DNA from 3 places in the Martelella sp. FOR1707 genome. Region 2 is predicted to be linked to each of the others. Evidence: riboswitches for the same ligand, from Rfam matches in the RefSeq annotation. Region 2 holds a riboswitch; each other region holds the start of a gene.
What was found. Region 2 has a riboswitch for thiamine pyrophosphate ahead of thiM (hydroxyethylthiazole kinase). Riboswitches for the same ligand answer to the same signal wherever they lie in the genome.
Positions count from the first base shown of each region.

Region 1: another riboswitch for thiamine pyrophosphate. It lies ahead of thiB (thiamine ABC transporter substrate binding subunit); the one in region 2 lies ahead of thiM (hydroxyethylthiazole kinase).
Region 3: another riboswitch for thiamine pyrophosphate. It lies ahead of V6765_RS08780 (ABC transporter permease); the one in region 2 lies ahead of thiM (hydroxyethylthiazole kinase).

Region 1 covers NZ_JBAKFP010000005.1:302,358-312,974, reverse strand. Annotated here, with positions in the region: gene V6765_RS15720 (M48 family metalloprotease) at 1-592, opposite strand, end outside; gene V6765_RS15715 (thiamine ABC transporter ATP-binding protein) at 696-1,343, opposite strand; gene thiP (thiamine/thiamine pyrophosphate ABC transporter permease) at 1,358-2,974, opposite strand; gene thiB (thiamine ABC transporter substrate binding subunit) at 3,350-4,360, opposite strand; TPP riboswitch at 4,397-4,495, opposite strand; gene V6765_RS15700 (FKBP-type peptidyl-prolyl cis-trans isomerase) at 4,724-5,161, shown strand; gene V6765_RS15695 (glucan biosynthesis protein) at 5,535-7,154, shown strand; gene V6765_RS15690 (hypothetical protein) at 7,138-7,314, shown strand; gene mdoH (glucans biosynthesis glucosyltransferase MdoH) at 7,389-9,200, shown strand; gene V6765_RS15680 (OpgC family protein) at 9,206-10,393, shown strand; gene V6765_RS15675 (MDR family MFS transporter) at 10,385-10,617, opposite strand, start outside.
Region 2 covers NZ_JBAKFP010000002.1:793,620-804,236, reverse strand. Annotated here, with positions in the region: gene V6765_RS07750 (LysR family transcriptional regulator) at 5-889, opposite strand; gene V6765_RS07745 (CoA-acylating methylmalonate-semialdehyde dehydrogenase) at 1,286-2,782, shown strand; TPP riboswitch at 2,837-2,931, shown strand; gene thiM (hydroxyethylthiazole kinase) at 2,974-3,768, shown strand; gene thiE (thiamine phosphate synthase) at 3,759-4,397, shown strand; gene thiD (bifunctional hydroxymethylpyrimidine kinase/phosphomethylpyrimidine kinase) at 4,394-5,209, shown strand; gene V6765_RS07725 (c-type cytochrome) at 5,321-5,764, shown strand; gene V6765_RS07720 (c-type cytochrome) at 5,911-6,771, shown strand; gene V6765_RS07715 (N-acetyltransferase family protein) at 6,773-7,267, opposite strand; gene V6765_RS07710 (branched-chain amino acid aminotransferase) at 7,481-8,359, opposite strand; gene V6765_RS07705 (organic hydroperoxide resistance protein) at 8,536-8,961, opposite strand; gene V6765_RS07700 (MarR family winged helix-turn-helix transcriptional regulator) at 9,131-9,592, shown strand; gene V6765_RS07695 (asparaginase) at 9,595-10,593, opposite strand; gene V6765_RS07690 (NAD(P)H-quinone oxidoreductase) at 10,606-10,617, opposite strand, start outside.
Region 3 covers NZ_JBAKFP010000003.1:177,186-187,802, forward strand. Annotated here, with positions in the region: gene V6765_RS08745 (nucleotidyltransferase family protein) at 1-500, opposite strand, end outside; gene fdhD (formate dehydrogenase accessory sulfurtransferase FdhD) at 490-1,302, opposite strand; gene ehuR (MocR-like ectoine utilization transcription factor EhuR) at 1,307-2,695, opposite strand; gene V6765_RS08760 (cupin domain-containing protein) at 2,830-3,309, opposite strand; gene V6765_RS08765 (LysR family transcriptional regulator) at 3,422-4,387, shown strand; gene V6765_RS08770 (lysine-2,3-aminomutase-like protein) at 4,438-5,496, shown strand; gene V6765_RS08775 (sugar porter family MFS transporter) at 5,598-6,926, opposite strand; TPP riboswitch at 7,141-7,242, shown strand; gene V6765_RS08780 (ABC transporter permease) at 7,351-8,064, shown strand; gene V6765_RS08785 (ABC transporter substrate-binding protein) at 8,095-9,039, shown strand; gene V6765_RS08790 (hypothetical protein) at 9,192-9,395, shown strand; gene V6765_RS08795 (hypothetical protein) at 9,558-10,148, shown strand; gene V6765_RS08800 (MFS transporter) at 10,206-10,617, opposite strand, start outside.

The sequences.
Region 1 (10,617 bases), on a different contig from region 2:
CGCGCGCGGCGATCTGGTCGACCTCCGGATTGCCCGGCAGAACCTCGGAAATCACCTCGTTGGAAATCGCTTCCGCTTCCTCGCGGCGCTGGCGCTCAATGCCGTGATTGGCGGTGACATGCGCCATCTCGTGCGACAGCACGGCGGCGATCTCGGAGGCATCGGTGGCAAGCGCCAGCAGCCCGCGCGTGACATAGAGATAGCCGCCCGGCAGCGCAAAGGCATTGATGCTGGGCGAATTGAGGATGGTGATCCGGTAGGTCTGGCGCGGATTCTCCGAAACCGCCGTCAGCGCGCCGGCCACGCGGGCCACCAGTTTTTCCACCTGCGGGTCGCGGTACTGGCCGCCATAGCTCTCGAGAATGCGCGGATGCTCGCGCGCGCCCATCGCCGCGTTCGGATCGTTGCGGGTCAGCGCGTCGACGGTCTGCTCGGCGCTGGCAGGCGTTTCCGGCAGGATGAAGAAGGTATCGTTGGTCTGGCACGAGGCGAGCCCCAGCGCCGCGATCAATACGAACACGGATGGCCGCACTCCCGGCAGGAAGCGCCTGCGTCTGTCTTGCGTGAGGCCGCGGCCGACCTTATTCACCATGCCTGTCGCGTCCGGATGAACGCGTCCCTGATCACTGCGGTCCGGCGAAAGCCGCCCGGCGCCTGTTTTACTTTATCATATTTGTCGTTTCGTGCGCCAAGGGTCAATAGCGCGCGGAAAGTCGCCCGTTCTCGACAACCAGCCGGTGGTCGGCGATCGCCTCCACCTCGTCCGGCTCGTGCGAGACGATAACGACGGTATTGCCGGATTCGCGGTGAAGTTCAAGCAGCAGCCTGCCCATCTCGCCGCGCATATCGGGATCGAGCGCCGCGAATGGCTCGTCGAGCAGCAGAACCGGCCGGTCGCGTACCAGTGCCCGCGCAAACGCGGCGCGCTGGCGTTCACCGCCCGATAGTGTCGCGGGCTTGCGCCCGTCATAGCCTTCGAGCCCGACCCGTTTCAACGCGTCGCACACTTCCTCCCGTCCGGCCTCATCGAGCTTCAGCGCCGGGTCCAGGCCGAGGCCGACATTGGTGAAGATATCGAGATGGGCGAACAGGTTGTTTTCCTGAAACACCACCGTCACCGGGCGATCGGAGACGTGCAGCCCGTTCATCCGCTCGCCGGCAATCAGGATGTCGCCGCTGTCGGGCTTTTCGAAGCCCGCGATCAGGTTCAGCAGCGTCGTCTTGCCGGAGCCGGAGCGGCCGGTCACCGCGCTCACCTTTGCGCCCTCGATCTGGCCATCGAAGCGGAAATCCTTGTCGCCGAGTTTGAGGGCAACATCGTCAAGCGTGATATCGACGGGCATGGTCGCTTTCCCTTTCATCGCGCGGCCTGCCGGCGCGTGCCGGCGACCATCAGGATAAGGCAGATCGCGCCGAGGATCAGCGCCAGCCCGTTGGCATCCGCCGTGCGATAGCTGCCGAGCCGGCTGTAGAGCAGCCAGGGCAGCGTGGTCAGGTCATCGCCGCCAAACAGCGCCACCGCGCCGAGATCGCCGAGCGACAGCGCCATGGCGAAGGAGAGCGCCGTCAGAAGCGGCCGTTTCAGCCCTGGCCAGTCGACAATGCGCAGCCGAGAGAGACCAGAAAGGCCGAGACTTGCCGCAAGCCGCGCGGTGCGCGCCCTGTGAACCGCGATCGCCGGCTGCAGCACCCGCAGCACGAAGGGCAGCGCCATCAGCGCGTTGATGCCGGCGACCACCAGCGGCGCGGCCGCATCGGTCAGCCCGAAGGGGCGGAGCAGCAGAAACCAACCGGTGCCCAGCACGATCGGCGGCACCAGCAGCACCAGAGATCCCATCGCAGCCATCGTCGCGCTGAAACCCTTCTCGACGGCGCTCGGACGTTTTGCCGCTGCCACCGCGCCTGTCGCGGCAATGAAGGCGAGCGCCACGAGAAGCGAGAGCAGTGCCGCACCAAGCGCAATCGAAAGGCTGGTCGCCGTCGCCCGCAGAAAAATCCTTTCGCCGAGCAGCTTGATGAGGTCGGCCTCCACGCCCTTGATGACGATCATGGCGAGCGGGAGCGCGAGGGCAACCGTGAACAGCGCGATGATGGTGGCGTCGGCCAGCGCCTTCAGCCGGCCAGCGCCATCCGGGCGGGCGATGGCGGTGTCGGCACTTGTGCCGGGATCGTCGGCCTTGGGCAGAAAGGCGAGCGCGATCAGCACCAGGCCGGTCAGCGCGATCTGCATGCCTGCAAGGGCGACGGCGCGGGCGGGATTGAAATCGAAGCGCAGCGCCTGATAGATCGCGACCTCGATCGTGGTCGCCGCCGGTCCGCCGCCGAGAATGAGCACCAGCGTGAACGAGGTGGCGCACAGCATGAAGATCAGCCCGGCGACGCCGGCGATCAGCGGCGCGATCACCGGCCATTCGACAAAGCGGAACACCGCGCGGCCGGGCATGGCGAGCATCGCCGCCGATTTGAAATATTCCTGCGGCACCCGCTCCAGCCCCGCCAGAAACAGGCGGGCGGCGAGCGGCAGGTTGAAATAGACATGGGCCAGCAGAATGCCCTGCAGACCGTAGATCTGGAGCGGGCGACCGAAACCGGCCAGCGTCAGCAGATCGTTGAATATCCCCTGCCGGCCCCAGATACCGATCAGCCCCAGCGCGCCGATCAACACCGGCAGGCCGAGCGGCACCGCCATCAGCCGCACGATCCACAGCCGGCCCGGAAAATGCGGACGCCGCGCCAGCGCCAGCGCAACCGGAATGGCCAGCGCCACCGAAATCAGCGTCGACAGCGTGGCCTGCCAGAGCGTGAAGCGCAGGATGCGCCAGACATAGGGCTCCTCGAACACCGCCACCGAAGCCTGCAGCCGCCCGAACCCGGAAAGCGCTATAATGGCGATCGCGATAAAGCCGATGACGCCGGCGAGGGCTGCGATGCCGTAGCCATAGCTGCGGCGGCGTTCGGAGGAGGACATCAGCATGGCGCGGCCCTCTCGCTCAGGCGCAGGCGGGCGGATGAGCCCGGCAGCGCGTGGAGAATGAATCTGCAGCCTTGTGCTGGACCCGTCGGCCACCTCGCCTTTCAGGGAGCGGGTCTATTGCGTATGTGCCGCGCGTCTTGCTTCCAGTATTCTCTCCCGCTGGCGGGAGAGATGCCCCGAGAGGGGCAGTGAGGGTGGCGCGGCGTATCAGATCGTGAGGGCGTTTGCGGGGAAAGACTCCCCCCTCACTGTCGCTGTCGCGACATCTCTCCCCTCCGGGGCGAGAAGATTGGGGGGCTATGCGGCGCGGTTCGCCGCACTGCGCCGGAGGCGAGGTAGCCTCGCGCTCGCGCCTCACCGCCGGACCTATCGCTCTCACCGCGCGCTCATGGCGTTCAGCCATTCGTCGATCCATTTCTGGCGGTTTTCGGCGACGACGCCGGGGGCAAATTGCAGGGTCTTTTGCGGTTTGACGGCGTTTTCGAAGGCGGCGGGCAGCGGTTCGCTGGTCGCGGCCGCCGGCATCATCCAGTTATGGGTCGGGATCGCGTCCTGGAAGCCGGGGGTCAGGATGAATTCGAGGAAGGACCTTGCAAGGTCGGGATCATCGGCCATCGTCGTCATGCCGGCGACCTCGATCTGGATGTAGAGCCCGTCCTGGAAATCGATCGCCTTGTAGCGGCCGCTCCCCTCCTCGATCTCGTGATAGGCCGGCGATGTGGTGTAGGACAGCACCATTGGCGCCTCGCCGCTGGTGAACAGGCCGTAAGCCTCCGACCAGCCCGGCGCGACCGTCAGAATCCGGTCGGAGAGTTTTTCCCATTGGGCGGCAGCGTCATCGCCATAGACCGATTTCATCCACAACAGCATGCCGAGGCCCGGCGTCGAGGTGCGCGGGTCCTCGATCACCAGTTTCTGGTCGGCGGGGCCGTTCACCAGTTCGTCGAGCGTTGTCGGCGGGTTGTCGATGCTTTCGGTATCGTAGACGATGTCGAACCAGCCGTAATCGAACGGCACGAAGATATCGTCGGAAAAGCCGCCGGGGATATCGGCCGCCTCGGTCGAGACGCCGGATTTTGCGAAGAAGCCGGTTTCCTTCGCCTCGTGCACAAGATTGTTGTCGAGGCCCAGAACGATATCGGCCGGGCTCGATTGGCCTTCGAGCTTCAGCCGGTTGAGGAGCGCAACGCCGTCCTCGACGCTGACGAATTTCAGCGTGCAGCCGCAGGTCTTCTCGAAGGCTTCCTTCACCAACGGCCCGGGTCCCCATTCGGCATCGAAGCTTTCATAGGTATAGACGGTGAGGACCTTGTTCTCCTGAGCGCCTGCCGGCAGCGCCGGAAGGGCCGCAAGCGCGAGAATGGCGATGGTCGTGCGATAGGTCATGACGCCTCCTTGTGTTCGGTACTGAAGGGGAAAACGGCGTCCTGCGCGTCTAATCCCTCCGCCGGTGCTAGCCGGATCAGGTTCTTCGGGTTGGCCGCAGGCCTCTCAGCGAAAATCGCACCCCGTTAGAGCTGACCAAACACCTATCGCGGCGGTCCCGGCATTTCAAGAGGCGCACGATTTGAAAAAACGGCCCGGAAGCACTAGGTAGAGGGCGTGTCCGGCGTGCCGGACGAAAAGTCGGTCGTCATGCGAAATAAAGCGTGTCGGCTCATCCTTCAGGGGCGAAAGCACTCTGGAAAACCGAAAACGGCGCGGCCGATCTCGGCCAGCGTGCAGTGTTTCAAGGAAGGAGCACACGAGATGACAGAAGCAAAAGCGGGCGATACCGTTCGTATTCACTACACCGGAACTCTCAATGACGGTTCGACCTTCGACAGTTCCGAAGGCCGCCAGCCGCTGGAATTCACCGTCGGCGCCGGCCAGATCATTCCCGGCCTCGACCGCGAGATCGCCGGCATGAATGTTGGCGACAGCCGCGACGTGAAGGTCGATTCCAGCGAAGCCTATGGCCCCCATGACCCGCAGAAGGTGCAGGTCGTGCCGCGCTCCGCCATGCCGCAGGAAGTGGAAGTTGCCCCCGGCATGCAGCTTCAGGCGCGCACGCCCGACGGCCAGACCGTGCCGCTGATCGTGACCAAGGTCGAGGAACAGGAAGTCACCGTCGACGCCAATCATCCGCTCGCGGGCCAGGATTTGAATTTTGCCGTCGAACTGGTCGAGATCGTGAAGGCCGCCTGATCAGGGCCTTCCGCGCCGTTTTCGAACTATGTGAAAATATTGCGGCGCGAAGGTGGCACATTGCCATGATTTTGCCATTCTTTGGCTGAATGGCTTTGCTAATAATGGGCTGGTACGCAAATGTGTGTGTCAGCCCTTTTTGATGAGCCATCCCCATGCCGGATTCCCGGAACGTCTATTTTATCGATCGAAAATATTCTTCTTCAGCGATGGAACCGAAACGGGCCTGCCTCGTTTGTGACTCGTCCGCGCCCGTCTGGGGACGGGCGTTCGCGCAACCGCGCCTGCGCGCTTCCGGCGGGCGAAGGGAATGAGTATGCTGCTCTGCACCATTTCATTTTATCTATCCATTTAAAGCCAACGGGATTTACGCATGAAGAGACGAACCTTTCTGGCCCAGACCGCGGTCGGCGTGCTCGCTCTTTCGGGGGTGGGCGGCAAGGCCTTCGCGCAGCAGGCGGTCGAGCCGGGAAAGATGCCGGAAGCCAATGCAACGGTCGAGGCGTCAGCGCCGCCTCCTGACGCGTTCAATTTCGACACGCTTACCGAACAGATGAAGGCCAAGGCCGGGGAGGCTTACGAGGAGCCCTCCCAGGAGGTCCCCGAACCGTTCCGGGACCTTCAATATGATGATTACCGCGCGATCCGCTACGATCCCAACAAGGCGATCTGGCGCGACCAGTCCGATTTTCAGCTTCAGGCCTTCGCGCTCGGCTGGCTGTTCAAGACGCCGGTCGATATCTACGAGGTCGCCGACGGCGTTGCGCAGAAACTCGAGTTCACCGGCGATGACTTCATCTACCGCGCGCCGCTCGACGTCGAGCAGTTTCATGGCGTCAAGCTGCCGGGGGTCGCGGGCTTCCGGATCAACTATCCGCTGAACCGCCCGGAAGTTTCCGACGAGCTGATCTCGTTCCTGGGCTCGTCCTATTTCCGCGCGCTCGGCCAGAACAATCTCTATGGCCTTTCGGCGCGCGGCCTTGCGATCAATACCGCGACCAGCCAGGGCGAGGAGTTTCCGCGCTTTTCCGCCTTCTACATCATGCGGCCGGGCACGGAGAAGGACAAGATCACCGTTTTTGCGGCGCTTGATGGTCCGAGCGTGACCGGCGCCTACCGTTTCGTGATCACGCCGGGCAAGAATACGCGCATGGATGTCACCGCGCGACTCTTTTTCCGGAACGATATCGAGCGTCTCGGCGTTGCCCCTATGACTTCCATGTTCCTGTTCGGTCCCGCCAACCATCATGCCTTTGATGATTATCGGGAGCGGGTCCACGACAGCGAGGGTCTCAAGATCGTGCGTGCCGACGGCACCGAGCTTTGGCGCAATCTGCAGAATGCCAAGACGCTCGCCAATTCGTTCTTTGGCGAGACCAATCCGCGGGCGTTCGGCCTCTACCAGCGCCATCGCGGGTTCGAGGATTATCAGGACGCCGAGGCCCATTACGAGCGGCGGCCGTCGCTTCTGGTGGAGCCGGCCGGAAACTGGGGCAAGGGCACGATTTCGCTGGTCGAGATCCCGACCGACAAGGAAGTCAACGACAATATCGTCTGCTTCTGGCAGCCGGAAGCGCCCGCCAAGAAAGGCGGATCGGCCGAGTTCGGCTACCGGCTGACCTGGGGCGCGATCGAGGAAGACCAGGCCCGGCTTGCCCGCGTTGTCGATATCCGCAGTGGCGAAGGCGGCGTATCGGGCGTAGCCAATGACGATGACGACGTGCGCAAGCTCGTGGTCGATTTTGCCGGCGGCCCGCTGGATGACATGGCGCCCGGCTCGGAACTGCAGGAGCGCCTGCACATTACCAATGGCGAGGTCGTGCATTCCACGGTCTCGGCGATCAGAGGCCAGGGCGTCTGGCGTCTGGCAATCGATATCAAGCCCGCCGGCGACGCGCCGGTGGAAATTGTCGGGGCGCTGACGGACGGCAGCCGCGACGTGAGTGAAATCTGGTTATATCAGTGGAGAAAAGGCGATGACCAACCAAATTGACGGGTCGGATCAGAACATGGAATTCAGCCGGTTTCTTCCGGCGTCCGCGCCGCTTCCCATGCCCGAGCAGCTTTTGGAGCGCCCGCGCCGCCGCGGCGTGATCGCGACGATCCTGTCGCCGGTTCTCGTGTGGCAGCGTCCGCGCTCGGCACGGCTCTAGGAACCGGAAGGTAACTTTTCCGGGCGGCCTTCCGTTTTCAACGGTGAGGCCCGCAAGGACCAAAGGGATAACCGATGCTGGCCTTCAGACGGACCTTTTCGATCGTATTCGCCGCAATCATCGCGATTGCGGCGTCTCGCATCGCGATGGACGTTTTCTTCGCCGACGGCGCCGACTGGGTCGACTTCGTGCGGATCGCGCTGTGCGCTGCGACCGCCGCTTGGATCGCCTGGGGCGCTGCACTCGGCATCGGCGGCCTTATCGGCCGCAGGTTCAAGACGCCGCCGCGCGCCTCGCTTGCCGAAAGCGGCCAGGCGGCAAAGACCGCCATCCTGATTCCGGTCTACAATGAAGACCCGCGCGCGACGTTCTCGTCGGCCGCCGCCATGGCGCATTCGCTGGCGCAAACGCCCTATGCCGGGCTTTTCGACATCGCCATCCTCTCCGACAGCCGCGATCCCGAGGTGATTGCGCAGGAGGAGGCGTGGTTCCTCACCCTTCACGCCGACATGCCGCGCGGGATCGACGCATATTATCGCCGCCGCACCGACAATAGCGGCAAGAAAGCCGGCAATATCGGCGATTTCGTCCGCCGCCACGGCGCGCGCTACCCCTATATGCTGATCCTCGACGCCGACAGCCTGATGGAAGGCGAGACGATCGTGGAAATGCTGCGCCGGATGGAAGCCGATCCGCGGCTTGGCCTCTTGCAAACGCTGCCCAAGATCATCGCGTCGAAGACCTGGTTCGCTCGTGCGCTGCAGTTTTCCGCCGGCCTGTTTTCGCCGATGTTCACCCGCGGCCTTGCCCGTATCCAGGGCGAGGAAGGCCCGTTCTGGGGCCACAACGCCATGGTGCGCACAAACGCCTTTGCCGAAAGCTGCGGGCTGCCGGCGCTTTCCGGCGCGCCGCCCTTTGGCGGACATATCCTGAGCCATGACTATGTCGAGGCGGCGCTCCTCAGGCGTCGAGGCTGGATCGTGCGGGTCGACCCCGATCTTGAGGGCTCTTACGAGGAAGGGCCGCAGAACGCGATCGACTATGCCAAGCGCGACCGCCGCTGGTGCCAAGGCAATCTCCAGCATATCCGCCTTGTGACCGCGCCCGGCCTGCATGGCTGGAACCGCTTCACCTTTCTGCAGGGCGTGATGGCCTATATCAGCTCGCCGCTGTGGATGGCGTTCATTGCCGCCTCGATTGTCGCGCCCCTGTTTGCGCCCGCGATCGACTATTTTCCAAGCCCCTATCTGCCGGCGATCTTTCCGCGCGCCGAGACGGCGCTTGCGGTGACGCTGCTGGTGGGCGTCGGCGGGCTTCTGATCGGGCCGAAACTGCTGATCGCGTTGCGCGCCGGGCTTTCCGGCGAGGCCCGCCGTTTCGGCGGATTTTTCCGGGTGTTCCTCTCCACGCTGGTCGAGATCATCTGGTCTTCGCTGCTTGCGCCAATCACGCTGATGTACCAGAGCCGCTCGGTGATGCAGGTTATCTTCGGCATGGATGGCGGCTGGCCGTCCTCCGACCGCGAGGGCCAAACTCTGAAATTCGGCGAGGCTTTCCGGGCAAGCTGGTGGATCGTGCTGACCGGCATTCTGACGCTCGTCGGCTCGTGGACGCTCGCGCCGGACCTGTTCTGGTGGCTGACGCCGATTGCCGGCCCGCAGATCATCGCCCCGCTGCTGATCGCCGCAAGCTCATCGCCGGCAAGCGGTCGGTTCGCCTATCGCTGCCAGCTGTTCCGCACCCCCGAGGAACTGGCGCGTCCGGCCATCGTCAGGGAACGCGACCGCGTTCTTGCGCGTTGGAAGGAGAGACCCGCTGTTGACCGGGAGACCGCCGCGCCGAGGACGGATGCAATCGAGCCCGCCTATTCGGCCGCGCAGGGATAACGCCTTTGGACGCAAACAGGAGCAATGCCGCCGCCCCGGCGGCGCCGGTGAAAAGCAAGCGCGATCCGCGCCTCGATGTTCTGCGCGGCCTGGCGCTGATCATCATCTTCATCGACCATGTGCCAGAAAACCTCTATTCGTTCTACACGATGCGAATGTACGGGTTTTCCGATGCCGCCGAAGCCTTCGTGCTGATTTCGGGCATTTCGGCCGGCCTTGCCTATAGCGGCCGGTTCGTCGCGGGTTCGCTGATGGAGACGGCCAAACGCATCTGGCGGCGGGCGGGCACGATCTATGGCGCGCATCTGTTTTCCACGCTTGTCGTGCTGGCGCTTGCAACGCCGTTTCTGGTGCGCTTCGGCATGGAGGAATTCGCCGAGCTGAACGGGCTTTCGTGGCTGTGGGAACAGCCGCTCGGCACGGTCGCAGGCTCCGCCCTGCTCACCTACCAGGTCAGCTATTTCAACATCCTGCCGCTTTATATCGTGCTGTTTGCGGCCCTGCCGGCGCTGCTATTGCTCGGCAAGCGCAGTATCAGCCTGATGCTGTCAGTCTCGTTCGCGGTCTGGCTGGTGGCGCGCTATTTCGAGATCCGGCTGCCGGCCTATCCGGCCGACTGGGCGTGGTTCTTCAATCCGTTCTGTTGGCAATTGCTGTTTGCGATCGGCCTTGCGGTCGGCATCGCCAACCGGCGCGGCAAGGCGCTGGTCGCGTTTCATCCCGCGCTTTACGCCGCGTCCGTCGCCTTCGTGGTCTATTCGGTGTGGTGGCGGCTGATCGGGGAGTATAATTTCCCCTTCCCCGCCTTCATGCCGGACTTCATCGCCGATACCAGCAAGGAATGGCTCAGCCTGCCCCGTATCGCCCACATTCTGGCGCTCGCCTATATCGTGGTCTACATGCCGGGGCTCAAGCGTTTCCTGTCGCTCCCGGTGTTCGAGCCCATCAATGTCATGGGTCGGGCGAGCCTCGCCACCTTCGTCACCGGCTCACTGACCGCCTTCGCGTTTCAGATCCTGCGCGAAATGACCGGAATCACGCTCCTGGGAGATAGTATGTTGCTGCTGGCGGGCATCGCGATCCAGTATTTCGCCGCCCGCACCGCACTTGCCCGCGCCGGCAAGGCCAAGGCGGCTGTGATACCGCCCGCGATCACGCCACCGCCGGAGGCCGCCATCAAGCGGTCAGGCTGATTCCGCAGCCTGCGCCGGCGCGCCAAGGAGCACGGGCCGCAGCGCAAGGGCTGCGACAAGACCGACCATACAGACGGCGGCCGCAAACATGAACAGCATGGTGAACGTGTCGCCGTAGCCGCCGATCGCCAGCGCGCGGGCGGGTTCCGGCAGCGCGGCAATGGCTGTCGGCGAAAGATCGGTAAGCGCGCCGACGCCCGGTATGATCGCGGAGCGGCCGAGGC
Region 2 (10,617 bases):
TTCCCTACGGCGCGAAACGCGACCGCTCCTCTTTGAACCGACGCGCCAGAAACGCGCGGATGAGCGCGATTCTCGCAAGGCTGCCTGTATCGGGGTGCGAGAGAAGATGATAGGCCCTGCGAAAGCCGACGGACGGCAGGATGCGCTCCAGACCCTCGCAGTCGCGGGCCACGAAATCATGCAGGATGCCGATGCCAATTCCCGCCCTCACCGCCTCCATTTGCCCGGCAACGCCAGCGCAGCGGAATTGACGGCCGGCAAAGCGCGCAAGATGCCCCGCATAATTCAGCGACGAGGCATAGGCATAGTCTTCCACGCCTGTGACGACCACATGGTCGGCAAGCGCCTCCTCGCTTTCGGGCGTGCCGTGCCGGCGCAGATAGGACGAAGCGGCATAGACGCCGAGCGTGTAGTCGGTGAGCCTGGACACCACAAGCCGGCCTTCCGCCGGCGGATCGAGCGTGATTGCCAGATCCGCCTCGCGCTTCGACAGCGAGAATGTGCGCGGCAGCGGCACAAGCTCCACGATCAGGCCCGGATGCTCCTCCTGCAGGCGTCCGAGTTCGGCGGCCAGAAAATAGGTGCCGAGCCCGTCCGGCGCGCCGACCCGCACCGTGCCGGAAAGGCTGGCGCCGCGCGCCCTGGTATCCTCCGCAATGCCCAGAATTTCGGTTTCCACCCGCTCGGCCACCGCCAGAAGCCGCTCGCCGGCCTCCGTCAGCGTCGAGCCGGAGGGGCGGCGTTCGAACAGCGGTTCGCCAAGGGACTCTTCCAGCGCATTCAGCCGTCGGGCGACGGTGGCGTGATTGAGCCCGAGCGCCTGCGCCGCCGCCAGTATCTGCCCGCGCCGCGCCACCGCCAGAAAGACCCGCAGATGATCCCAATCCATTCGCCTGCCCTACAATTTTTGCACAATGGATTTTAGATTTATCCTGTTTCTTTGCAGAAATGAATAGGCGATAGTGCCGGCATACAGCATCGATCTTTCCCTGGAAGGCAAGGGAATTGAATATGGCCTTGCGGCTTGCTCCCAATACTCTCTCCCGCTGGCGGGAGAGATGCCCCGAAAGGGGCAGTGAGGGTGGCGCAGCGTATCCAATTGTGAGGCGTTCGCGGTGAAAACCTCCCCCCTCACTGCCCCTTTCGCGACATCTCTCCCCTCCGGGGTGAGAAGATTGGGGGGCCATGCGGAAAGGCCATGGACAACAGCCCTGCCCTCAAGCGGGGGATCGATGGCTCCAAAATTCAAAAAGCCTCATTGGCAGCAACACCGGAGGAATAACCCATGAAATCCATTCAGCATTTTGTCGGCGGCAAGCCGTTTGCGGGAACCAGCACCCGTACCGTGCCGACCTATAACCCCGCCACCGGCGAGCAAAGCGGCGAGCTTTCGCTGGCCAGCAACGCCGATGTGCGCGCCGCCGTCGAGGCCGCCAAGGCAGCTTTTCCGGACTGGGCGGCGACCACGCCGCTGCGCCGCGCCCGCATCCTGAACAAGTTCCTGTCGATCCTGGAAGACCGGATCGACGAGATGGCGAAAGTCATCACCGCCGAGCACGGCAAGGTCCATTCCGATGCGCTCGGCGAAATCCAGCGCGGCATGGAAGTGGTCGAGTTCGCGACCGGCGCCCCGCAGCTTCTCAAGAGCGAATACACCGAAAATGTCGGCACCGGCGTCGACAGCTATGCGATCCGCCAGCCGCTCGGCGTCGTCGCCGGCATCACGCCGTTCAACTTCCCGGCCATGGTGCCGATGTGGATGTTCCCGATCGCGCTGGCCGCCGGCAACTGCTTCGTGCTGAAGCCGTCCGAGCGCGACCCGTCCGCCTCGCTGCTGATTGCCGCATGGCTGAAGGAAGCGGGCCTGCCCGATGGCGTCTTCAACGTCGTCCAGGGCGACAAGGAAGCCGTGGACGCGCTGTTGAACGACCCGGATATCGAGGCCGTCTCCTTCGTCGGCTCGACCCCGATCGCGCGCTACATCTACACCACCGCGACAGCCAACGGCAAACGCTGCCAGGCGCTGGGCGGCGCCAAGAACCACATGATCGTGATGCCCGATGCCGACATGGACCAGGCCGCCGACGCCCTGATGGGCGCCGCCTTCGGCTCCGCCGGCGAGCGCTGCATGGCGATTTCGGTCGCCGTTCCCGTCGGCGACGAGACGGCGGACAAGCTTATCGACAAGCTGAAGCCCCGCATCGCCGCGCTGAAGGTCGGCCCCGGCACAGATCCGGAAGCCGATATGGGCCCGCTGGTGACGGCGGCCGCACTCGAGCGCGTGACCGGCTACATCAACTCGGGCGTGGAAGAAGGCGCCGAACTGGTGGTCGACGGTCGCGATCTCAAGCTGCAGGGCTATGAGAACGGCTATTTCGTCGGCGCGACCCTGTTCGACAAGGTTACCACCGACATGAAGATCTACAAGGAAGAGATTTTCGGCCCGGTTCTCTCCGTCGCCCGCGCCAAGAGCTATGATGAGGCCGCAGAGTGGATCAACGACCATGAATTCGGCAACGGCACGGCGATCTTCACCCGCGATGGCGATGCCGCCCGCGAATTCGCCCACAAGATCAAGGTCGGCATGGTCGGCGTCAACGTGCCGATCCCGGTTCCGATGGCGTTCCACTCCTTCGGCGGCTGGAAGGCCTCGCTCTTCGGCGACCACCACATGCATGGCCCGGAAGGTGTGCGCTTCTACACGCGCCTCAAGACCATCACCCAGCGCTGGCCCAAGGGCATCCGCGCCGGCGCCGAATTCTCGATGCCGACGATGAAGTAAATACCGTAGCGCCGCCCCTTACCGGGCGGCGTTTTTCTGCTATATAGCGGCCACTAAGAGCGACAGGGGCGCCCGTGAGAGCGGGCTGAGATGAACCCTTGGAACCTGATCCGGATCATGCCGGCGGAGGGAGTCACTCGGGTTTTCGCTTCGGCGCCCGAGTTCCTCCGCGACAAACAAGGAGGACGCCGATGGCCGATATCGCCCCCATACTTGAGAAAATGCGCGCGGACGCGCCGCTTACCCAATGCATCACCAATTACGTGGCGATGAATATCGCGGCCAATGTGCTGCTCGCCGCCGGCGCTTCCCCGGCAATGGTCCACGCCAAGGAAGAGGCCGGTGAATTCGCCGGCATCGCCTCCGCCGTCACCATCAATATCGGCACGCTATCCCCCGACTGGCTTGCTGGCATGAAGGCCGCGATCGAGACGGCCAACGGCAAGCAAACGCCGTGGGTATTTGATCCCGTCGCCCATTTCGCCACCGGCTTCCGCGCCAGGGCCGCGCGCGAAATCCTCGACCTCGGCCCCACCATCCTGCGCGGCAATGCCTCCGAAATCCTCGCCTTCTCCGGCGCCACCAGCGCCGGCAAGGGCGTCGATGCCGGCGACAGCGTTGCCGCCGCTGAAGAGACAGCGAAGGCGCTTGCCCGAGAGCGCAACATGGTGGTGGCGGTCACCGGCGAACGCGATTTCGTGACCGATGGAAGCCGCGTCGCCCGTATCGGCGGCGGCTCGGCGCTGATGCCGCGGGTGACGGCGCTCGGCTGCGCGCTGACGGCGCTTGTCGGCGGCTATGCCGGAGCACGGCGTGACGACGCCTTCGAGGCGACGGTCGCGGCGCTTGCCCATTACGCGGTGGCCGGCAGCCGCGCGCATCGAAAGGCGGAAGGCCCCGGCTCGTTCCAGGTCCATTTCCTCGATGCGCTTGCCGCCGTGACACCCGAAGCGCTTGACCTTGAAGCGGAGATTGAATGGCCATGAAATTCGACCTTTCCCTCTATCTCGTTCTCGACCCGGACCTTTGCGGCGACTATGGCATGGTCGCCACCACCAGGGATGCCATTGCCGGCGGCGCGACCATGGTTCAGCTCCGCATGAAGCACGCCTCGACCCGCGAACGCATCGATATGGGCCTCGCGCTGAAACAGGTCACGGCCGGAACGCCGTTCCGCCTGATCGTCAATGACGACGTCGAGGCCGCCATCGCGATCGATGCCGATGGCGTTCATGTCGGCCAGGAGGATGCGCATCCGCGTGAGGTGCGGGAAATGATCGGCGACGACAAGATTCTCGGCGTTTCCGTCAATGGCCTCGACGTGGCGCGCGCCTTTGATCCCGCCGGCATAGACTATATCGGCGCCGGGCCGGTGTTTGCCACCAGCACCAAGTCAGACCACGCGCTGCCCGTAGGCTTTGCCGGCCTTTCCGCGATGATCGACCTTTGCGGATTGCCCGCAGTTGCCATCGGCGGGTTGAAAGGGGAGCATGTGGCGGCCACATTCAAAAGCGGGGCCGACGGGATCGCCGTCGTTTCGGCCATTTGCGGCCAGCCCGACCCATATCAGGCGACGGCGGATCTTGCCGAAGCCATCCGGAAGGCGAAGCAATGATCGCAAACATCCTCTCGATCGCCGGGTCCGACCCCTCGGGCGGCGCCGGCATTCAGGCCGACCTCAAGACCTTTTCCGCGCTTGGCACCTATGGCATGGCGGCGATGACGGGCCTGACGGCGCAGAACACGCGCGGCGTCACCGGCGTGCACGAGGTTCCCTCGGCCTTCGTCGCCGAGCAGATCGCCGCGATCTTCGATGACGTGAAGGTCGACGCGATCAAGATCGGCATGGTGGTCAATGCCAATATCGCCGTCACCATCGCTGACAGCCTGCGCCACCATGTGGAGGTGCCGGTCGTGCTCGATCCCGTCATGGTCGCCAAGGGCGGCCACCGGTTGCTGCCGGAAGATGCAATCGAGGCGCTGAAGGAGCACCTTATACCGCTTGCCGCCGTGCTGACGCCAAACCTGCCCGAGGCCGCCGCCCTGCTCGACGCCGATACGGCCACCACCCGCGATCAGATGATCGAGCAGGCAACCGCGCTGAGAGGTCTCGGCGCGCAGGCAGTGCTTCTGAAGGGCGGCCATCTGGAGGGCGCGGAAAGCCCGGATCTGCTGGTCACCGCCAATGGCCATGAATGGCTGGAGGGCGCGCGCATCGATACCGCGAGCACCCACGGCACGGGCTGCACGCTTTCAAGCGCGATCGCGGCCGAGATCGGCAAGGGCGCGCCTCTTTCGGAGGCGGTCGCAAACGCCAAGCGTTATGTCTCCGGCGCGATTGCGGCGGCCGACAGCCTGCATGTCGGCTCCGGCCACGGGCCGACCCATCATTTCCATGCGCTTTGGGGCGAAGTCACCAAAACGTGATGCCGTCCACCCCGCAGTCAGCCGCCGTTCATCTTTTCTACGCTAATCCTGCCCCTAGCTTCCAAACAGAGGCTGCGTATACTGCTGCCTGAGCAACGAAGGAGGCTTTGGATGAAAAACGGATTTATGATCGCCGGCGCTGTCGCGCTCTGTCTCAGCGCAGGTTTTGCGGTTGCAGAGGATGGACCGCAAATGCTGCGCCAGGACGACATGAAGGCGATAGGCAAGGCCATGGGCCAGCTCGGCGCGATCGCCAAGGGCCAGAACGCCTATGACCCGGTCGTGGTCGAGGGCGCGCTCTCCGATATTTCCACCAACATCACCGATTTCACGACCCATTTCCCGCCTGATTCGAAAACCGGAAACGGCACCGAGGCGAGCCCGGCGATCTGGGAAAACATGGACGACTTCGAGGCCCATGCGCAAAAACTCGCCGATGACGCCGACGCTTTGCTAGCCGACCTGCCGGCCGATCAGGCCGCCGTGGGAGCTGCCATGAAGACGCTGGGCGCCAGCTGCGCGGCCTGCCACAAGCTCTATCGGGTCGACAAGTAAGGCCTTCTCATTGTCTTGGCGCGGTTCCGGGCGATTGAGCGGTTCTCCGCCCGCCCGGAACTGCTGTTTTCCTTTGAAATTCGGGAACAGGGAGACCCGGCGTGAAAAAGCTGACGATCATCGTACTGGCTATCGCCGCTCTGTTCATGGGGGCGGCTTTTGTGGTTGCCTTCACCCCGCCGAAACTCGATCCGGCGGAATATCAGGATCTACAGGCCGCAGATCCCCATAATGGCGCGAAAATGTTCTGGGCCGGCCAGTGCGCCGGCTGCCACGCCGCCCCGGGCGCGACCGGCGATGAGAAGCTGGTCCTTTCCGGCGGACACCCGATCGAAAGCGATTTCGGAACCTTCTATGCCCCCAACATCTCGCCCGACAAGCAAGAGGGCATCGGCGACTGGTCGCTCATGGACTTCGCCAACGCGGTGAAGAAAGGCGTCGGCCCGCATGGGGGCAACCTCTACCCCTCCCTGCCCTACACCTCCTATGTGCGGATGAAGGATCAGGACGTGAAGGACCTTCACGGCTACATCATGACGCTGCCGCCGAGCGACACGCCCAGCAAGCCGCATGATGTTGATTTCCCGTTCAATGTCCGGCTGGGGCTTTCATTCTGGAAGCAACTGTTCTTCAGGAACGAAGCGCGGGTGCAGCTCGCCAACGCCTCGCCCGAGATCATGCGCGGGCAGTATCTTGTTGAGGGGCCGGGCCATTGCGGCGAATGCCACACGCCGCGCAACGCGTTGGGCGGGCTCGAATATGACAAATGGCTCGCCGGCGGGCCGAACCCCGACGGCGAAGGGACGATCCCGGACATCACCCCGGGCTCAAAAAGCATCGGCAACTGGACGGCGGCGGAAATCGCGGACTATCTCGAAACCGGCTTTACGCCGGATTTCGACACGGTCGGCGGTTCGATGGTCGATGTGCAGCAGAACCTCTCGCATCTGCCGCGCTCCGACCTCGAAGCCATCGCCGCCTATCTGAAGGCCGTGCCCGCGCAGTAGCTCAATCGGCGAGCGTCTGCATATAGCGCATGCCGGTCACCGGGCGCGCGACGAAATCCATCTGCTGGTAGAACCGGTGGGCGCCGAAATTGCCGGTGGCGGCGCTGACCGACATGTAGGAGCAGCCGGCGGCCCTGGCGAAATCGCGCGCGCGGGCGATCAGATGCTGGCCGACGCCGTGGTTGCGGTGGCCGTCGCGCACGAAGAGATGATGCAGATCCATGCCGCGCCGGCCCTGCTGGGCGCGGTAGAGCGGCGTCAGCAGCGCGTAGCCGAGAAGCTGCGCGCCGGCATCGGCGACCAGCGCGGTCACCCACGGCGTCGCGCCGAACAGGTCGCGCTTGAGGCTCTCCGCCGTCATTTCCGAAGGATCGTCGTGAAAGGCGGCAAGCAGCCCGATCATCTCGAGCAGTTGCGGAATATCGGGCTCGACCGCCTTCCTGATGGTCATCAGGGCTGGTCGTTCCAGTGCGATTTTGTCTTGATCGTCAGTCATTTTATCGTCCCTTGGCCTTCGAATTCTGCCGCCGTGGGGGACGTTTTGCATCAACACCTTGCCGCCCCCAGGCGGCCGGTGATGAACATGATCAATCGGCCGCTCCTATTGGAACAGCCAAAAATACATATGATTGTGGGTCACGGTCTTGATCATGGAAAATCCAATGCGCTCAAACGCGGGTCTTGTCAATTCAAAAACGCTGCCGCGCGGCTATTTGCACGTCGACCGCGCCCAGTCCATGTAGAGCGACATTGCCTGCTTCGCCATCGGGCCGGGTTCGAACTCGCGGTCATCAAGTTTGATCACCGGCACGACCTTGTTGTAGTTGCCGGTAAGGAACAACTCGTCGGCCTCAAGGAAATTCTTCACCGTCAGCGTCTTCTCCTTCGCGGCAATGCCGTTGTCGCGGAAAAGCTTTAGGATGCGCTTTCGGGTGATGCCTGCGAGGAAGCAGCCATTCTCCGCCGGCGTCATCGGAATGCCGTCCTTAACAAGGAAGATATTGGCGGACGCCGTTTCGGCGACATTCCCGAGCATGTCGAGCGCCAGCGCATTGTCGAAACCGCGGGCGCGCGCCTCCAGCATCATCCGGCCGGAATTGGGGTAAAGGCTGCCGGTCTTGGCATGGGTCATCGCTACCTCCGGCGACGGGCGGCGGTAGGGCGAAACGGTCAGCCGTACCGGCACGGTGGAGCGCATCGGCGTTTCGAACAGGCAGAGCGCGAAACGGGTGGAGGCCGGGTCGGCAGGCACGAGGCCGTCGAGACCGTGCTCGGCCCAGTACATCGGCTTGATATAGACAGCTTCCGCGCCCTTGAAGTTCTTCAGCCCTTCCCAGACCAGCGCCTCGATCTCCTCCGACGTCTTGGTCGGCTGCAGGCCGAGCGCGCGGGCGGAGCGGTTTATGCGCTTGCAGTGTTCGTCCAGGTCCGGGGCCATGCCCTCGAAATATCGCGCGCCGTCGAAGACGGTGGAGCCGAGCCACATCGCATGCGAGGTCGGCCCGATCAGCGGCGGATTACCGGGAAGCCATTCACCATCGACATAGGTCCAGGTTTCAAAAGCGGGGGTGGTGTCGACGGCTGCCATGTCATTCTCCTTCGGCCATCCGCATCACGCCTTTCGGGCGGCGGATCATGTGGCGACAATCAAGACGGACGGAAGGTCAAGGTCAAGCGGAATTTCCCCGCGGGCCCGTTGTACAAACAAACAAAAAGGCGGCGGACGTGCTGTCGCCCACCGCCCCTGTTTGCCGTCTAGCCGCCTTATTCCGTAACCGAAACCGGCACCTCGTAATTCACCCGCAGCGCATGGCTGTAGGGGCAGACGATGTGGGCGGCGTGAACCAGCTCTTCGGCCTCGGCGCGATCCATGCCGGGGATTGCGACCGAAAGCGAAACCTCGATGCCGAAGCCTTCGCCATCATCGCGCGGGCCAACGCCGACGGTTGCCGTCACCCGCGTTTCGGATGGGAGCTTCACCTTTTTCTTGCCGGCAACGTTGAACAGCGCGGAGGTGAAGCAGGCCGAATAGCCGGCGGCGAAAAGCTGCTCGGGATTGGTCCCCTCGCCGCCCGGGCCGCCCATTTCCTTCGGCGGCGTGAGCTTGACCTCGAACGAGCCATCATCGGTGCGGGCGGTGCCTTCGCGGCCGCCGGTGGAGGTGGCCTTCGTGGTGTAGAGTGTCTTGATCATCTTCGTTCTCCTTCGCGCCGATGGCGCATTCAGTGGAACCTGTCGAAACGACGCGCGAGCGCGGGTTTCTGTTCCGCATTCATCGCATGAATATATACATAGTGCACAATTCTATTGTGCGCAATATATATTTACAAAGGCGGTGCTTACCCGCTATATTCCCAACATGGAACACCTTGAAAACGACGCCCGCGAGCCGCTGCTCAATCTCGACAACCAGCTGTGTTTTGCCGTCTATGCGACCGAGCACGCCTTCCAGCGCGCCTATAAGCCGCTGCTTGCCGAGCTCGGCCTGACCTATCCGCAATATCTGGCGATGATGGTGCTGTGGGAGGGCAGGCCGGTCACCGTCAACGAGCTGGGAAAACGGCTGGGGCTCGATTCCGGGACATTGTCGCCGCTCCTGAAAAGGCTCGAGGCCGCCGGCTACATCATGCGCAAACGCGGACGCGAGGATGAACGGCGCGTCGAGGTGGCGCTGACGGAGAAAGGTCGCACCGCGCGTGGAAAGGCCCGCAACGTCGCCGCGGCGATCGCGCTGAAGACCGGATGCAGCCTCGATCAGGCGCAGTCGCTGCTTTCCGAGTTGAACGCTTTGCGCAAGCGGCTGCTTGCGCCAGCAGACTGAGGCTAAGCCGGTAGAACCGCGCGAACCGCGCCGACTTCGGCTCCGTTCCAGTTCCTCAGCGTCGTCGTGGCCATGTCCGACAGCTTCGCCGCAATCGCCGCGTCATCGATGAAACGCGCTAGCACGGCGGCCACCATCGCTTCGGCCGCGCGCGTCGTTCCGTCCTCGCATTTGAGCGCGATGCCGAGGCCCTTCTCCGGCAGCGCCGCGCAGAACACGCCCTCCGCGCCGGTCTTGGCGAAGATTTTCCCGGGCGCGAGCGACATCAGTTCGGTACAGGCGCGTTTGGTGCCGGCCACATACCAGGGTTCGGCCATGCAGGCGGACAGAATGCGGTTTCCCGCCCTGGCGCGCGCGGGCGATAGCCCCTCCCCGGTCGCAAGCTTCGCAAAGCCTTGCGCCAGCGCCTTCAGCGGAACTGCATAGGTCGGGATATTGCAGCCGTCGATGCCGCAGAGATCGCGGCCCACCGGCGCGCCGGTGACATCTTCCATCGCCGCGCGGATTTCGGCCTGCAGCGGATGATCGTAACCGGAATAGCCCCTGGGGTCGATGCCCTGATGCACGCAGGCGCAGATGAAGCCGGAATGCTTGCCCGAGCAATTGTTGCAGAGCGCGTCCGGCTTTTCCCGAGTGCGGGCCTGATGGATCAGCACCTTTTGCTGGGACGACCAGTGCGCCCCGCATTCGAGATCGTCAACGCCGCGCCCCGCCCTTGCGAGCATCTGCCCGGCGAGCTTGACATGGCCATCCTCGCCCGAGTGCGACGAGGCAGAAAACGCGATTTCCCGATCGCCGAAGCCAAAGGCATCCGCCGCCCCGCTTTCAATGAAAGGCAGCGCCTGGATCGCCTTGCAGGCCGAGCGTGGAAACACCGCCGCCTCGATATCGCCCGCCGCATAGGCAACCGCGCCCGCGCCCTCGACCACGGCAATCATGCCGCGATGGCGGCTTTCAACGACATCGCCGCGGGTCACTTCCACCAGAACCGGGTTGGTCATGCCTGTATCCCCTCAATCGAAGGT
Region 3 (10,617 bases), on a different contig from region 2:
CGGGAGACTTGCGTCTTGTTCGGGCGGACGACGGCGTTGAGGAGATCGGCGAGACCGAAGGGCGCATCGCATTCGAAGCCTTGGGCCGTCGGTCTGATGCCGAAGGCGGTGGCCGTGGTCGGAAAGGTCGTGATCGCCTCCGAGACGCTATCATATGCTTCGATGTCGAAGCCGAAGCGGTCGCCATACCAAAGGTGCACCCGGGCCTGGTTCTTGACGTCGATCCAGGCCGGCAGAGCGGAAAACGCCGCGCGGATACGGGCGGCATGGCGGGCTTCCGCCCGCTCCGACAGGTCGCTGGGGTCGAAATAGACGATATCGATATCCGCGATGCCGTGCGTCGGGTCCATGGCGAAGCGGCGGTTCCAGACCGTCTGCGCCAGCGCGCCGGCCACCAGCCAGCAATCCGGTAGATCGATCAGGCGCCAGTTTTCCAGAAGCGGCCTGATAAGCGGACTGTCCGATACCGCCGCCATAACTTCCGCAAGCTCATTCTTCATCGCGGCCCGCCACGACGATCCGCTCGGCGCGGCTGTAGACGCTGAAGCCGTCGCCGCGCGCCGTGGCGATCAGCGTCAGGCCGGCGGCTTCCGCCGTCTCGACGGCGAGCGCCGTCGGCGCGGAGATCGCGATCAGCACCGGGCTGCCGGCAATCGCCGCCTTCTGCACCATTTCCACCGAGAGCCGGCTGCTGACGACAATCGCGCCCGCCCTTGCATCAATACCCTCGCGCGCCAGGGCGCCGATCAGCTTGTCGAGCGCGTTGTGGCGGCCGACATCTTCCCGCACCGTCAGCATGCCCTCGCCCGGACGATAGAAGCCCGCGCCATGCACCGCGCGGGTGGCGGCAAACAGCGGTTGCGCGCGCGACAGCGCCACCACGGCGGCATTCACAGCGTCGGCCCGCAGGCGAAAACCCGGGGCGGCGATTTTCGGCACGGCCCGCACCGCGGCCTCTATGCTCTCCAGCCCGCAAAGCCCGCAGCCGACAGGCCCCGCCATGGAACGACGGCGGGCGGCGAGCGCCTCGGAGCGATCCGCCCGCAGCGTGATCTGCACGTCGATGCCCTTGTCGAAGGCAACGATATCAACCGCCTCGATCTCCCGAGGATCGCTGACGATGCCTTCCGTCAGGCTGAAGCCATAGGCGAAATCGACGAGATCATCCGGCGTTGCCATCATCACCGCATGGGTCGAGCCGCCATAGCTCATCGCCACGGCCATCTCTTCGGCAAGGGGTCGGTCGGCCGCCGTGTCGCGGCTTCCATGGGTGAATAGGGGCTTCAAGGGGGCTCCGGCCATCGCCTTACACCATCACCGCTTTGGGCAGTTGCCGCTCGCCCTTCAGGATCGCCGCGACCAGCGCCAGGGACGAAGTGAGTTCGAGTTCGCTCGAGGCGGCGAGCGCCACCCGGATCGCCGGCGGCGCGGCGGCGCGGCCGACATGAAAGCTCGACCCGGAAGCGACAGCGACGCCCCGGCTTTTCGCGCGCTCGACCATCGCCGCCTCTGTGAGGCCCTCCGGCAGTGGTATCCAGACATGCAGCGCGCCGGGCGTCATGCGGCAGGCGATGCCGGCGAGCGCTTTTTCCGCGATCGCCCGGCGGCGCATCAGCGCCTGGCGTTGCCAGTTGACGAGTTCGATCGCGGTGCCATCGAGGATCCAGCGGCTGGCGATCTCCGCCATCACCGGGGTCGCCACCCAGTTCGCCGCGAGATATCGGTTGGAAACGGCGGCGGCAAAGCGATCCGGCGCGGCCACGAAGCCGCAGCGCAGGCCGGGGATCGTGTTCTTCGACAGGTCGGTCATGTAGACCGTGCGCTCCGGCGCGAAGGCGGCGACGGGCGGCGGGCGGTTTTCGACGAGCGGTCCCAGCACATCGTTTTCGATGATGGCGAGATCGAGCCTGCGGGCAATCGCCGCGATCGCGCGGCGGCGCGGCGCGCTCATCACCAGCGCCTGCGGCCCAGCGGCCGATGGCTGGAGGAAGATCGCCCGCAGACGCTTGCGGCCGGCAACGGCCTCCAGCGCGGCCGGCACGATGCCCTCGCCATCCACTTCCACGCCCTCGAGATCGATGCCGAGATAGCCGGCGAGCGGGCGCACCATCGGGTGCGTCAACGCCTCCACCGCGAGCGACCCGCCGGCCGGCACGACGCTCATGAACGCCGCCGTCATCGCATCGCTGGAGCCGTTGGTGACCGTAATGCCGTGGGCTGGCGCCTTCAGCCCGCATGCGGCCAGCCAGTTGACGCCGGCCATGCGGTAGCGCTGGAACAGCGCGTTGGGCATCATCGAAAACGCCAGTTCCGGCGGCATGGTTACGCCGAGATCGGCAAAGGCTGCGCGGAACTTGGCGAGGCTGCGGCTCTCGCAGACCGGCTTCAGGATCGAAAGGTCGATGACGCCGCTGCCGCCCTCGGTGAGGTAGGGCCGCTCGGGGACCACAGGTTCCGCTTTGATATAGGACCCGCGCCCGACCTCGCCGACCACCATGCCGCGCCGCGTCAACTCCTCATAGGCGCGGCTCACGGTCTGCACCGACACCTTGAGATCGGCCGCCATCTCTCGCTGCGGCGGCAGGCGCATGCCGTCGATGAGCAGGCCGTTGCGCACGGCGGCCGCGATCTGTTCGGCAATGGAGAGATAGGCCGGCCGCTTGATAAGCCGGGGATTCGGGCGCCATTTTGTCATCTCCGGATGGTGGGGCAAATCCGGGAAAATGACAAGCGCGCGGCGGAAAGCGGATTGCGGAAAGGCAATGCCAAAGCCATGGAATGATTAACACTTCCGAAAGCTCCGGCAAACCCGCGAACCGCCGGCGGCTGTCAGCCTGCCATCGCCCGCATGACCGGACTTTGCAACGGTGGCCCGGTGAAGGCGCAACCGAAGCCCGCGGCGAGCGCACCAAGCTCGGCGCGATGCAGGTGCGGCACCAGTCCCTTGACGGAGGCGCTTGCGAAGAAGCTTTCGAAGCCGCCTGGGGTCACGGCGGTCAAGAATTGCGCCGGTTGCGGGCCGTGAACGTGAAATGCGTGCTCCCGGCCACGGGGTATGAAAACGGTTTCGCCATTGCTGCAGCGTCGCGTAGCGCCCTCCAGCCAGAATTCCACACCTCCATCGATCAGATGAATGATCTCGTCCTCATTGCGATGGACATGGCGCGGCGGGCCGGAGTTGGGCGGAACGATCGCTGAAAACATTCCAATTCCGCCGCCGGATTCGGCGGGCGTCAGAAGCACTGTATAGATCGTATTGAGCCAGGTCACGGTCGTGCCGGGCGAGTGCATTGCAAGATAGGTGTTCATGATTTTTTCCTGTCTGGATTTCAACAATTGCACCCGGCCGGAGCGCAGCTGACATATCGCCGAAAACCCGATATTAATGAAATCTATTGTTTAGATAGGACCTATCGACAGCATGAATTTCAGAAACCTCGACCTCAACCTGCTACGGGTACTGGACGCACTGCTGGACGAGCCCAATACCACCAGGGCGGGTACCGCTATCGGTCTCAGTCAGCCCGCGGTAAGCTCCGCGCTGAAGCGGTTGCGCGATCTTACCGGCGATGCGCTTTTTGAGCGCGAAGGCAACAGTTTGGTGGCAACGCCTTATGCGCTCGGCTTGCGCGAACCTGTGAGATCAGCGCTGGACGGCCTGGAACAAGCCTTCGCTGGCCGTGATGGTTTCGACCCCAACCGAAGTCAGCGAAGCTTTCTGCTCGGCGCGTCGGATTTTTTCGCCGAGCTTCTGATGCCCGCCCTCGTAGACCGGATGACCCGCGCCGCGCCCGACATGCGTTTGAAAATGCTGCCGTCCGCGCCGGACCAGCTTGCCGGACTGCTGACGGGAAACGGCTTCGACATGATCGTCTCAATTGCCGCGGAGGTGCCGGGCTGGATCGAAAGGCGGTTCCTGTTCTCTGCCCGCAACGTCGTGGTGGCACGGCACAATCATCCCGGACTTCAGACCCTAGAACCGGGCGCCACCATGCCGCTGTCTCTATTCTGCGAAATGCCGCAGGCAATTTTCTCCGCCACTCGCGACTTCACGCATTTCGAGGATGTAGCGCTCTCCCGAATCGGGAGGGCTCGCCATGTTCGCTTCACGCTTCCTGGATATTTCGCCGTCGCCCGCGTCGTTGGCAATAGCGACATTATCGGCGTCTTGCCCGCGAGCCTTGCGCAAGCGTTGCAACCGGAAATCGGTCTTTCAGTCTATCGCCTGCCTTTCGAAATGCCACTGATCGACCTTTACCTCTACTGGCGTAGCCGCGATACCCGCGATGCCGAGCATTCCTGGCTCAGGGAAGAAATCGTGGGCATTCTCGCGCCTCTCAACGAGGCCGCGCTTGCCGCCGCACCGGTCGCCGATGACTTTGCTTGACGGCGGAAACCGTCTAGAACGCCCCGAACGAAACCGGCGACGGGGCGACCATGTCCGAGAGCAAAGCGAAAACCGCGATAACCGACACCGATGCGCTGGTGGCGCGCGGGCTCGTGCCAGCGGAAGCGGCGGGCGATATCGCGCGGGTTGCCGAGGATTTCCGCATCCGCATTCCGGCCCATATCCTGTCGGCGATCGACACGGTGGCCGCCGATGATCCGCTGGCGCGCCAGTTCGTGCCGGATCGCCGCGAGCTTGAAGCCTATGACGGCGAGATGGAGGACCCGATCGGCGATGGCGCTTTCGAGCGGGCAAAGGGCGTTACCCACCGCTATCCCGACCGGGTGCTCTTGAAGCCGACCCATGCCTGCCAGGTCTATTGCCGCTTCTGCTTCCGCCGCGAGACCGTGGGCGAGCCGGAGGCCGCGCTTGACCGGGACGAGCTTGCCGCAGCGCTCGACTATATCCGCGCGCATAGCGAAATCTGGGAGGTGATCCTGTCGGGCGGCGATCCGCTGGTGCTGTCCGACCGCCGGCTTTCCGCGCTGATGAAGGCGCTTGGCGAAGTCGAGCATGTGGCCGTGATCCGCATCCACACCCGCGCCCCGCTGGTCACGCCCGAGCGCATCACCGACGGCCTTGTCGCGGCGCTGAAGCAGGCCCGCAAGACGGTCAATATCGTCATCCACGTCAATCATCCGCGCGAGCTGACCGAGGCGGTGCGCAGCGGGCTCGCCCGGCTTGCCGATGGCGGCATTCCGCTGTTTGCCCAGACCGTGCTCTTGAAGGGCATCAACGACGATGCCGAAACGCTGGCGACCCTGTTCAGGACGCTCCTCGCCAACAGGGTCAAGCCGTATTACCTCCACCATCTCGACATGGCCAAGGGCGTCGCCCATTTCGCCGTGCCGATCGCGCGCGGACAGGCACTGATGCGGGCGTTGCAGGGCGCGATCTCCGGGCTTTGCCTGCCGACCTATGTGCTCGATATTCCGGGCGGAGCCGGCAAGGCGCCGATCGGCCCTTGCTATCTGGAGCAAACCGGAGAGACGGAATACGAGGTCACGGATTACCGGGGCGGAAAACATTCCTATTCCGACTGGCGGTAAGCGCCAGTCTGGCCCTGCCGGTGCGTCATCTCCGCTGCGCCTCGCCCTCAGCGAAGGCCAGGGCGAGGATCGCTTCGTTTGGAGGGGCGGCGCTGCCGGCCTCACGCGCCGATAGTGCGCGCCTCGATTTCCTCCAGCGTAATGCCCTTGGTCTCGGGTGCCGCAGCGATCGCGTAGACGATGCCGACGATGCAGAAGAAGGTGAAAATCGCGAAGGTCCCGACGATGCCGATGCCCGCCAGCAGATCCGGAAACACAAGCGCCACCAGGAAGTTGAAGAACCAGTTGGCGACGGAGGCGAGCGCCATGCCGCGCGACCTGAGCCGCAGCGGAAACAGCTCCGCCATATAGAGCCAGGGCAACGGGCCGAGACTGACGGCGAAGAAGGCGATGAAGGTGAAAATGCCGATCATGGCAAGATAGGGGGTTGCCGCGACATCCATCATCGTCGCCACGGTCACCAGCGCCATCGACGCCGCGGTTCCGATGAAGCCGAGGATCAAGAGCTTGCGCCGGCCCATGCTCTCCACCAGATACATCGCGACGACGGTCAGCGCGACATTGACGACGCCGATGCCGACGGTCGCCAGAAGATCGGTCGTGGTGCCGGAAAAGCCGGCATTCTTGAAGATTTCCGGGGCGTAATAGATGATCGCGTTGATGCCGGAAAGCTGCTGCAGCACGAACACGATCATGGCGAAGCTCGTCACCGGCAGGATCCCGCGCTTCAGGAACGTGCTCCAGGCAGGCGTCGCCTCCTCGTCCTTGGCACTCTCCTTGATCTCGGCGATGATCTCGTCGACCTCGGCGGGCGAGGATTCCGGCTGCAGCTTCGCGATGATGTCACGCGCCTTGTCGGCATTGGCGTTGAGCGTCAGCCAGCGCGGCGTTTCCGGCGACAGCAGGATGCCGATCAGCGCCACGATCGACGGGAACACGCCGACGCCGATCATCCAGCGCCAGTCGCCCGAACCGCCAAAGGCCGCGTCCGACATGTAGGACACCATGATGCCGATGGTGATCATCAACTGGAAGGCCGAGACGATGGTGCCGCGAATGCGCGCCGGCGCGACTTCCGCCAGAAACATCGGCGCGGTCATCGCCGAAGCGCCGATGCCGACGCCGATCAGAAGGCGGGCAAGTGTCAGAACATACTGGTTGAAGGCAAGCGCGGAAATCAGCGAGCCGACCAGAAAGATCAACGCGCCCAGGATCAGCATCGGCTTACGCCCGTAGCGATCGGTGGTGACCATGGCAAGCACGGTGCCCGCCACCGCGCCGAGCGGCACGGCCGAGGTGATGACGCCCTCCATGAAGGCCGAAACCGTGAAATCCTGCTTGATGAACGGCAGAGCGCCGGAAATCACGCCCTGGTCGAAACCGAAGAGCATGCCGAACAGCGCTGCCACAATGACGATGGCGATGAGCATGGGTTTTCCTCCGCTTGGACGGCAGCTGCCGCCTTCCCCTCTTATGACCCCGTTTCTGAACCGTCGCTGAAAACCGCAAACGGCCTTATACCAAAAGTTGAAAGTCGAAACGGCATCCGTTGTCAAATCCTTTTGGACCTTGGCGTTTATATTAGCGGCGTTCCCGACTTCGCCGCCGAGCCTCTTGACCGGCGCGCCGCCGCGCGGCATAGAAGACGCATCCGAGGGGTGTGTCCGTGACACTGAGATGGCCGATGGCCGAACCCTTGAACCTGATCCGGGTTATGCCGGCGTAGGAACGGAGTTTGGTCTTGAGCGACACGCCCAGAAAATCAGCCTCTATTGACGCCTTCGCTGCCCGGTTTAGCCGGGGAGAGCGGGAGTGAAGCGTACCCTTTCGGCGGCACTCACCTTTTTCGCGATCATGTCCGGGCTTCTTGTGCTCTGGCAGTCGATCATCGTCTTCGGCGAGTTGCCGCGCTATATCCTGCCGCCGCCGCTTGCGGTACTGGCAAAATTCCAGACCGCCCACGCGATGCTGCTTGAAGAGGCGCTGGTAACGCTCAGGGAAATCCTGGCGGGCTTTGCCATGGGCGCGGTCTTCGGCGCGATGGCGGCGATTTTCATTGCCGCCTTTCCCCGCATCGGACGGTTCATCTGGCCTGTTCTGGTGGTGCTGCAATCTTTCCCCGTGTTTGTGATCGCGCCGATGCTGGTGCTCTGGTTCGGCTTCGGCATCGCCTCCAAGGTGGTGATGACGACCATCATCGTTTTCTTCCCCGTCGCCTCCAGCTTCGCTGACGGGCTGCGCCGCACCGATCCGGAGGTCGTGGCCGCGGCGAAGCTCGATGGCGCGGATCATTTCGAAATGCTGCGCCATATCCGCCTGCCGCTGGCCCTGCCGCATCTGTTTTCCGGCCTCAGGATCGCGGCCCCGCTCGCGCCGCTCGGCGCGGTCGTCGGCGAGTGGGTGGGGTCTGCCGGAGGGCTCGGCTTTCTCATGGTCCAGGCCAATGCCCGCATGCAGAGCGACACCGTGTTCGCCGCCATGCTGATCCTGGCACTCGAGGCCGTGCTGTTTCGAAAGGCGGTGGATCTCGCCGCTCCCTTCTTCACCCGCTGGTCGCATGAGGATTGAGCGACCGGTTCAGATAAACAGGAGAATGACATGCTGAAGAAACTCGCATTCGCCGCCGCTCTTGCCCTGGCTCCCGGGCTGGCGAGCGCCGCCGACAAACTCGATGTGATCCTTGAATGGTATGTGAACCCCGACCACGGGCCGCTGGTGGTAGCCCAGGAGAACGGCTACTTCGCCGACCAAGGTCTCGATGTGGAACTGCTGCCGCCGTCCGACCCGTCCATGGTGCCGCGCATGGTGGCGACCGGCAAGGTCGATATCGGCATTCACTACCAGCCCAATCTCTATCTCGACCACGAGGCCGGCATCGATATCGTCCGCTTCGGCACGCTGGTCTCGACCCCACTCAACACGCTGACGGTGTTGAAAGACGGGCCGATCAAATCCGTCGCCGATCTGAAGGGCAAGAAGATCGGCTTCTCGGTGGCAGGCATCGAGGACGCTGTGGTGGCCACGATGCTGGAAAACGCGGGCCTTTCCAGGGACGACATCACCCTGATCAACGTCAATTTCGCGCTGACCCAGTCGCTGCTGTCCGGACAGGTCGATGCCACCATCGGCTCGTTCCGCAATATCGAACTGCCGCAGATGCGGATCGCCGGCCACGAAGGCAAGGCGTTCTTTCCGGAAGAGCATGGCGTGCCGGTCTATGACGAGCTGATCTACGTGACCCGCAGCGAGATGCTTGATGATGACCGCCTGCCGCGCTTCCTCGAAGCTGTCGAAAAGGCGACGGTCTTCATCGTCAACCATCCGGAGGAAGCATGGGAGAGCTTTGCCAAGGCCTATCCCGATCTCGACGATGAGCTGAACCGCCAGGCCTTCGCCGAATCCGTCGTCCGCTTCGCCAAGCGTCCCGCGGCCTCCGATGCCGCACGCTACAAGCGTTTCGGCGCGTTCATGGCGGAAAATGGACTGATCTCTGAAGCGCCGCCGGTCGACGCGATTTCAGTGTCGCTATCGCAGGAAAAGTAGATCGGCCTCAAATCGCCACAAAAGCACATTATAAAGAATTGAAAGAGGCGGCGCGCATGCCGCCTCGCTGTTTCGGTCTTTTGTGACGACAATTGCGGCGATACCGCCATCCAAAGACCGATCTCTATTCCTTCACGACAGGAGATCGGATCATGAAACTTGCCGGCCTTGTGCTGGTGGTGGTCGGGCTTGCGGGCCTCACCATCCGCATCTTGCTTTATCAATATCCCGACGTTGCGGGCACCATCGAGGGCAGCCTTCTGAGCCCGCTCTCCCACCTCGTCCTGGCCGCCGGCGCCGCACTACTCGCGGTGCATCTGCTCTACCGCGTGCTGCGCCACGTCATGCATTTCTGACGGCTGCAAGCGGTCGGCATGGGTCCGCGCGGCGCGTGTGGGCCTGCAGCCTCAAGGGCATTTCACGCTTCCCCGTTGGATACCCTATTGCATTGAAATCATGCTGTATTTTCCCTAGATAGGCGAGCGCATACCCGAATCCATGACCTACAGAGAAATTGCATGCACCTGAAATACCTTCCCCTCGTCATCCTTCTGTCTGCCTCCTCCGCAATGGCGCAGGACTGGGCCGATCCGGACCATCCGGAAATCGACTACTCCGGCGTCTACGGTCAGCTCGCCTCCGAAAACGGATATAAGGAAATGATCGGCTGGTGGTCGTATGGCGACGAGGGCAAGGCCTATGACGACATCAATATGCTGATGGTCGCATCCAATGCGTATCAGCTGATGAGGGAACACAAACACTGGACGCTTTCCGGCGAGTGCCTCGACGGCACGCTCATCGTCGCGCTCGACTATGATGTTTCGAGTGAACCGGGCGCCTTCGCGATCGCCGATGACGGCTTTATCGACGTCAACTACACGGTCGACAGCGATCGCCACTATGAGGAAGGCTGGGTCAACGCCATGGAGGGCACGCGCGCCGCCCTCTACGATGACGATGCCTATACCATCCTGAAGGATTTCGCCGAAAGCGGTGAAGTGGTCTTCGAAGTCACCGGCGCTGACGGCAAGGCCAATGAACTCGCCTTCGACCTTGCCGGATCGGAAGAGGTTCTGCCCCGGCTGTTTGCCGCTTGCGGCCGATAGAGCGTTCCGGACCGAGGCCTGGCGGTTGCGCGAAACGGCGTTGGCGGCGGGTCGTGTTCACTCGCCTTCGCTTTCAGCCTGTTCAGCAGCCCAGGCGCTGGCAGCTTCGACGGCAACCGGCGTCGCGGTTGGCGTAACGCCGAGATAGCTTTCGGTCTGGCTGGCAGGAATAGCGGGCCGCTGTGTCATTCGATAGAGCGCGTAAAGCGCGATTCCAGCGAATGTCACGCTGAGAACGAGCCAGAAGCTGAACGGTCCGGCCCGTTCCATCGCCCAGCCGGTGGCAAGCGGGCCGATAATGGCGCCGAGCCCGAACGTGAAGACCAGACCGCCCGACGCAGCCGGCATATCTTCAGGCGCAAGGTAATCATTGGTGTAGGCCAGGAAGAGCGCGTAAAGAGGCGTCGTCATTCCACCCGCGACGAAGGCGGAGGCCATCAGCGGCCATAATCCGCCGCCCGCCAACCAA